2 linked regions of the Sporichthya polymorpha DSM 43042 genome follow. The protein of the gene in region 1 interacts with the protein of each later gene in a pairwise test. Links are inferred from orthologs where the notes say so. Each region holds a gene or a part of one and is shown on either strand. Other genes may lie near its edges.

Region 1 (3,642 bases):
ACCAGACGGGTGCCCGACCAGTCGGGCGCCGCGGCGATGCTGCTGGTCTGCGACAGGCCGGCGGTCGGGGCCGCCTCGCCGATGTCGGACGGCTCGACGTGACCGGGTCGGCCCGACTTCGGCGTCAGCAGCCAGACCACACCCCCGTCCATGAGGGAGGCCAGGGAGTCGACCAGGGCGTCCACCAGGTCACCGTCCCCCTCGCGCCACCACAGGAGGACGGCGTCGACGGTTTCCTCGTAGTCCTCGTCGACCAGTTCGTTACCGGTCACGTCCTCGATCGCGTCGCGGAGGTCGAAGTCGACGTCGTCGTCGTAACCGATCTCCTGGACGACCTGACCCGAGGCGAAGCCCAGCCGCGAGATGGTCGCGGCCGCGCCCTCGGCGCTGGCGCCCAACGTATGTCTCCTGTTCCTCGTGTGTCCCACTGAGGTGGTTGGCGGGTAGTTCATCCGGTTCGAGGCCCGCCGCGCAAGTACCCCCGCCGGAGGTGTGGACAGCGATCGAGACACACCTCACGCCCGAAACGCCCGGTTTACCGGAGGGTAGCGATGCACGAAACGATCTCCAGGACAACGATGGAGGGGACACCCCGGCACCGGAGGGGGTGGCCTCGGAAGAAAAGGACCTCCGCCGTGACATCAGGACGCGAACGGTTCTCCGTCATCAGCGACGGGCTGCCCACCCAACTGCCGGACGTCGACCCCGAGGAGACGCGGGAGTGGCTGCAGTCGCTCGACGCCGTCATCGACGGAGGCGGCCAGGCCCGCGCGCGCTACCTGATGCTCCGACTGCTCGAACGCGCCCGTGAGCGACAGGTCGGCGTCCCCGGTCTGCGCAGCACGGACTACATCAACACGATCTCGACCGAGAACGAGCCGTGGTTCCCCGGCGACGAGGACGTCGAGCGCCGCATCCGCGCGTTCATCCGCTGGAACGCGGCCGTCATGGTGTCGCGCGCGAACCGGCCCGGCATCGGCGTCGGCGGGCACATCGCGACGTACGCGTCGGCGGCGTCGCTCTACGACGTCGGCTTCAACCACTTCTTCCGCGGCAAGGCGGGCGGCGAGTCCGGCGATCAGGTCTTCATCCAGGGCCACGCCTCCCCCGGCATCTATGCGCGCGCGTTCCTCGAGGGTCGTCTGTCGGCGGACCAGCTCGACGGGTTCCGGCAGGAGCTGACCTCCCCGGTCGGCGGTCTGCCGTCGTACCCGCACCCGCGGCTGATGCCGGACTTCTGGGAGTTCCCGACCGTCTCGATGGGCCTCGGCCCGCTGCACGCGATCTACCAGGCCCGGTTCAACCGGTACCTGTTCAACCGTCAGATCAAGGACACGTCGCGCTCGCACGTGTGGGCCTTCCTCGGCGACGGCGAGATGGACGAGGTCGAGTCGCTCGGCGCGATCGGCGTCGCGGCCCGCGAGGAGCTCGACAACCTGACGTTCGTCGTCAACTGCAACCTGCAGCGGCTCGACGGCCCGGTGCGCGGCAACGGCAAGATCATCCAGGAGCTCGAGAGCTACTTCCGCGGCGCGGGCTGGAACGTCATCAAGGTCGTCTGGGGCCGGGACTGGGACCCGCTGCTCGCGCGCGACGTCGACGGCGTCCTCGTCAACGCCATGAACACCACGCCGGACGGGCAGTTCCAGACCTACACGACCGAGTCCGGCGCCTACATCCGCGAGAACTTCTTCGGGCGGGACCCGCGGCTGCGCAAGATGGTCCAGAACATGACCGACGAGCAGCTCACCAAGCTCTCGCGCGGTGGTCACGACTACCGCAAGGTCTACGCGGCGTTCAAGGCCGCGCGCGAGCACGTCGGCCAGCCGACGGTGATCCTCGCGCACACCATCAAGGGCTGGACGCTCAAGAGCTTCGAGGCGCGCAACGCGACGCACCAGATGAAGAAGCTGACCAAGGACGACCTCAAGGAGTTCCGCGACCGGCTGCACCTGCCGATCTCGGACGCCGCGCTCGAGGCCGACCTGCCGCCGTACTTCCACCCCGGTGAGAACTCGGACGAGATCAACTACCTGCTCGAGCGGCGCCGCGCCCTCGGCGGGTTCCTGCCCTCGCGCGTGGTGCGGGCCAAGCCGCTCAAGCTGCCGGGCGCGGCCGCGTTCACCCAGATGGAGAAGGGCTCGGGCAAGCAGCCGGTCGCGACGACCATGGCGTTCGTGCGACTGATCCGCGACCTGATCAAGGACCCGGAGATCGGCCACCGCTTCGTGCCGATCATCCCCGACGAGGCGCGCACCTTCGGCCTGGACTCGATCTTCCCGACCGCGAAGATCTACTCGCCCCACGGCCAGAACTACGACGCCGTCGACCGCGAGCTTCTCCTGTCCTACAAGGAATCGACGCAGGGTCAGATCCTGCACGAGGGCATCAGCGAGGCCGGCGCCATGGGCTCGGTCGTCGCCGCGGGCACGTCGTACGCGACGCACGGCGAGCACATGATCCCCGTCTACATCTTCTACTCGATGTTCGGGTTCCAGCGGACCGGCGACGCCATCTGGGCCTTCGCGGACCAGCTCGGCCGCGGGTTCCTGATCGGCGCCACCGCGGGCCGCACCACGCTGAACGGCGAGGGCCTGCAGCACGAGGACGGGCACTCGCTGCTGCTCGCGTCGACCAACCCGGCGTGCGTGGCCTACGACCCCGCGTTCGGGTTCGAGATCGGCCACATCGTGCAGTCCGGGCTCAAGCGGATGTACGGCTCGTCGGTCGCCCACCCGCACGGCGAGGACGTCTTCTACTACCTGACGGTCTACAACGAGCCCTACGTCCAGCCGGTGCAGCCCGCGAGCCTGGACGTCGACGCGCTGCTGCGCGGCATGTACCGGTACGCGCCGGCGCCCGAGGTACCGAACGGCGCCCCGCGGGCCCAGCTCCTGGCGTCCGGCCCGGCGATGCAGTGGGCGCTCGAGGCCCAGGCCCGGCTCGCGTCCGAGTGGGGCGTCGGCGCCGACGTCTGGTCGGTGACGTCGTGGTCGGAGCTGCGCCGCGACGGCATGGCGTGCGAGGAGCACAACCTGCTCCACCCCGACGCCGAGCCGGTCGTCCCCCACGTCACCCGCTCCCTGACCGGCGCCCCCGGCCCGGTCGTCGCGGTCAGCGACTGGATGAAGGCCGTCCCGGACCAGATCGCGCGGTGGGTCCCCAGCGACTTCATCTCGCTCGGGACCGACGGCTGGGGCCGCTCCGACACCCGCGCCGCCCTGCGCCGCCATTTCCGCGTCGACGCCCAGTCGATCGTCGTCCGGACCCTCGCCGAGCTCGCCGCCCGCAAGGAGATCGAGCCCGAGACCGTCCGCAAGGCCCTCGACACCTACCGGCTCACCGACGTCACCGCCACCACCGCCACCGAGGCCGGCGGCGAGACCTGAGCCCCCCGGGCGCCCCCCACCGTCTGCTCATGCATGAGCAGACGGTCGATTTCGGGCCCGATCGTGTCCGATTTTCGACCTCCCGCTCATGCATGAGCAGGGGACGCCGGACGGGGACCAACCCGGACGAAACACCATTCGTCACATCAGTCACTTGAAGCACTTTGGCCTCTTTGGCCTCTACGCTGAACGGGTTCCACCCCGTCCAACGAGAGGCACCCTGCGCCCATGTCCCGCCAGCAGCGGGTCGTCC
Region 2 (3,306 bases), 3.8 Mb from region 1 along the record:
ATGACGTTCCTGCTCCCGGCCGAGCGGGCCCTCCTCACCGGTGACATGGTCCTCGGCCGCGGCCCGACGGTCGTCATCCCGCCCGACGGCGTCCTACGTGACTACTTCGCCTCGCTGGAGCGCTTCGCCGCCCTCGCCGGGGATGCCGTCGACACCGTCTACCCCGGCCACGGCCCCGTTCTCCCCGACGCCGCCGCCGCGATCGACTACTACCTGACGCACCGTCGGCAACGGCTCGAGCAGGTCCGTGCCGCCGTCGACGCCGGGGACGTGACCCCGCGTCAGGTCGTCGAGCGCGTGTACGCCGACGTCGACCGGAGCCTCTGGCCCGCCGCCGAGTGGTCGGTCAAGGCCCAGTTGATCCACCTCGGCGTCCCGGTCCCCGACCCCGACGCCGTCCCCCCGAACCCGTACACCTGACCAGCCGGTCGCCGGACCGCCTGCGGACGGGACCGCTCGTGAGTCGATAAGGGGTGTCACCCCTTGTCGACGACGGTGCGGCCGCGGAGGATCTAGCGGGCGCGGCGGGAAAGGCGCTCGAGGTCGAGGAGGACGACGGCGCGGGCCTCGAGGCGGATCCAGCCGCGGCCGGCGAAGTCGGCGAGGGCCTTGTTCACGGTCTCGCGGGAGGCGCCGACGAGCTGGGCCAGTTCCTCCTGGGTGAGGTCGTGGCCGACGTGGACGCCGTCGTCGGACTGGACGCCGAAGCGGCTCGACAGGTCGAGCAGGGCCTTGGCGACGCGGCCGGGGACGTCGGAGAAGACCAGGTCGCCGATGACCTCGTTCGTGCGGCGGAGCCGCGACGAGATCTGCTTGAGCAGCGACAGCGCGACCTCAGGACGGCCCGAGACCCAGGTGGTGAGCTCGGTGTGCCCGAGCGCGAAGATCTGCGTGTCGGTGACCGCGGTGGCGGTGGCCGTCCGGGGACCCGGGTCGAACAGCGACAGCTCGCCGAACATCTCACCCGGCCCGAGGATCGCCAGCAGGTTCTCGCGGCCGTCGCTCGACGTGCGGCCCAGCTTCACCTTGCCGTCGGCAACCACGTACAGCTTGTCGCCGGCGTCCCCTTCGCGGAACAGCACCTGGCCGCGACCGAGGTTGATCTCCGCCATCGAACGACGCAGTGCCCCGGCGGCCTCGTCGTCGAGGGCCGAGAACAGCGGCGCCTTACGAATCATGTCGTCCACGGCACGCCTCCTCTTCCTCCCGCAGCGTAGTGCCCAACGGGGTTGTTCTCGCAGGTGGGCGGCTCCGTGATCCGGTGTCAGTATCCCGAACTACTCTGACGAGGTGCCGCGAAAGTTCGCCGGCGAGTCGCCCCTCGCCCTCACCCGCCGTGCCCGGCGGATCTCGCGCGTGCTCGCCGAGACCTACCCGGACGCGCACTGCGAGCTCGACTTCACCACTCCGCTCGAACTTCTCGTGGCCACGATCCTGTCCGCTCAAACCACCGACGTCCGGGTCAACCTCGTGACGCCGGTGCTGTTCGCCAAGTACCGGACCGCCGCGGACTACGCCGCCGCCGACCGCGCGGAGCTGGAGTCGATCGTCGCCTCGACCGGGTTCTTCCGCGCGAAGACGAATTCGGTCATGGGCATGGCCCAGGCCCTGTGCGACCGCTTCGGCGGCGAGGTGCCCAACCGGCTCGAGGACCTGGTGACCCTGCCCGGCGTCGGCCGCAAGACCGCCAACGTCGTCCTCGGCAACGCGTTCGGGGTCCCCGGCATCACGGTCGACACCCATTTCGGCCGGCTCTCGCGCCGCTTCGGGTTCACGACCGAGGACGACCCGGTCAAGGTCGAGCACGCCGTGGGGGCGCTGATTCCGAAGAAGGACTGGACCGACTTCTCCCAGCGGATGATCTGGCACGGCCGCCGGATCTGCCACGCCAAGAAGCCGGCCTGCGGGGCCTGCCCGGCCGCGGCCCTGTGCCCCGCCTACGGCGAGGGCGAGACCGACCCGGAGAAGGCGGCCAAGCTCGTCCGGACCTCGGGCCCCCGATGAGGCGCGCGCTCGCGGCGGCCCTGTCGGCGCCGCTGCTGCTCGCCGCGTGCGGCGGCGACGGCGGAACGGCCGCGAGCGGCCCCGGTGGCGCCCGGGGGGCCGATGCCCCCGTCCTGACCTGCCAGGGCCTCGACAGCCCCCTCCCAGGTGCTGCTCAGCCCTCGCCGCGACCGTCGGGGAACACGACCGCGCTGCCGAACCTGACGCTCGACTGCCTCGGCGGTGGCGACCCGGTCGGACTGCGGACGCTGCGAGGGCCGATGGTGATCAACGTGTGGGCGAGCTGGTGCAAGCCGTGCCTCGCCGAGCTGCCGTACCTCACCGAGGCGCACGCCGAGCTGGGGGAGCGGGTCCGCTTCCTCGGGGTCGCGGTCCAGGACGCGGACACCCCGTCCCGGGAGTGGCTCTCGTACCACGGGGTGCCGTGGCCGTCGCTGGCCGACCGTAAAGGATCGGTCCGCGGTCCGCTGCGGATTCCCGGCCCGCCGGTCACCCTCTTCGTCAACTCCGCGGGGAGAATTGCCGCGGTCCACTATGGTGCGTTCACGAGCGCACGCGCCGTCCGGGACGCGGTCGCGGAGCACCTCCAGGTCTCCTGAGGGAGCGGGGTCCGAGGGGACGTGGGTGAACAGGGTCGAGCTGCCGCAGTGGTTGGCTCCCCTCGTCGACCTCGCCGGGACGATCCAACCTGCTGACTTCGGTCCCCTCGTGCCGGCGCAGCCGATGTCCGGCGCCCGGGCCTCGGCCGTGCTCCTGCTGTTCTGGGAGGACACGTCCCAGGGCACTCCCGGCACTCCCGGGGACATCTGCATCCTGCTGATCCAGCGCGCGCCCGACCTGCGCAACCACGCCGGCCAGCCGGCCTTCCCGGGCGGGGCGGTCGACCCCACCGACGCCGACGTCTCGGAGGCCGCGGTCCGCGAGGCCGTGGAGGAGACGGGCCTGGACCCGACCGGGGTCGAGGTGTTCGCGACCCTGCCCGAGGTCTCGGTGCCGGTCAGCGGCTTCACGGTGACGCCCGTCCTGGCCTGGTGGCGCGAGCCGAGTCCGGTGCGCCCGGCCGACCTCGCCGAGGTCGCCTCGGTCCACCTGGTCCGCATCGCGGACCTCGTCGACCCGGCCAACCGTCTCACCGTGCGGCACGTCTCGGGGCGGATGTCGCCCGCCTTCGACGTCGACGGCATCCGGGTCTGGGGGTTCACCGCCTTCGTGCTCGACCGGGTCCTGCACCTGGCCGGCTGGGAGCGGCCGTGGGACCGGGGCCGGATCGAGGAGATGTCGTGAGCGTGATCGACGTCGTTC

Evidence for each region.
Region 2: the proteins of aceE (region 1) and nth interact in binary tests that used the Escherichia coli proteins (3 or more experiments, as listed by UniProt). The link is inferred for Sporichthya polymorpha DSM 43042 from one-to-one orthologs.

Annotation. Positions count from the first base shown.
Region 1 is NZ_KB913029.1:5,096,483-5,100,124, forward strand. Bases 258-3,589 are described here. They hold aceE (pyruvate dehydrogenase (acetyl-transferring), homodimeric type), read left to right. Parts: upstream 258-635; coding sequence 636-3,389; downstream 3,390-3,589. Other genes in these bases: SPOPO_RS0124615 (DUF3052 domain-containing protein), read right to left, coding at 258-398. Outside these bases: more of SPOPO_RS0124615, read right to left, coding at 1-257; SPOPO_RS33285 (glycoside hydrolase domain-containing protein), read left to right, coding at 3,618-3,642. UniProt on the Escherichia coli protein: Component of the pyruvate dehydrogenase (PDH) complex, that catalyzes the overall conversion of pyruvate to acetyl-CoA and CO(2).
Region 2 is NZ_KB913029.1:1,304,589-1,307,894, reverse strand. Bases 152-3,147 are described here. They hold nth (endonuclease III), read left to right. Parts: upstream 152-1,290; coding sequence 1,291-2,004; downstream 2,005-3,147. Other genes in these bases: SPOPO_RS0106435 (NUDIX hydrolase), read left to right, coding at 2,629-3,147; SPOPO_RS0106440 (TlpA family protein disulfide reductase), read left to right, coding at 2,001-2,603; SPOPO_RS0106455 (cyclic nucleotide-binding domain-containing protein), read right to left, coding at 513-1,187; SPOPO_RS0106460 (MBL fold metallo-hydrolase), read left to right, coding at 152-420. Outside these bases: more of SPOPO_RS0106460, read left to right, coding at 1-151; more of SPOPO_RS0106435, read left to right, coding at 3,148-3,288; SPOPO_RS0106430 (MarP family serine protease), read left to right, coding at 3,285-3,306. UniProt on the Escherichia coli protein: DNA repair enzyme that has both DNA N-glycosylase activity and AP-lyase activity. The DNA N-glycosylase activity releases various damaged pyrimidines from DNA by cleaving the N-glycosidic bond, leaving an AP (apurinic/apyrimidinic) site.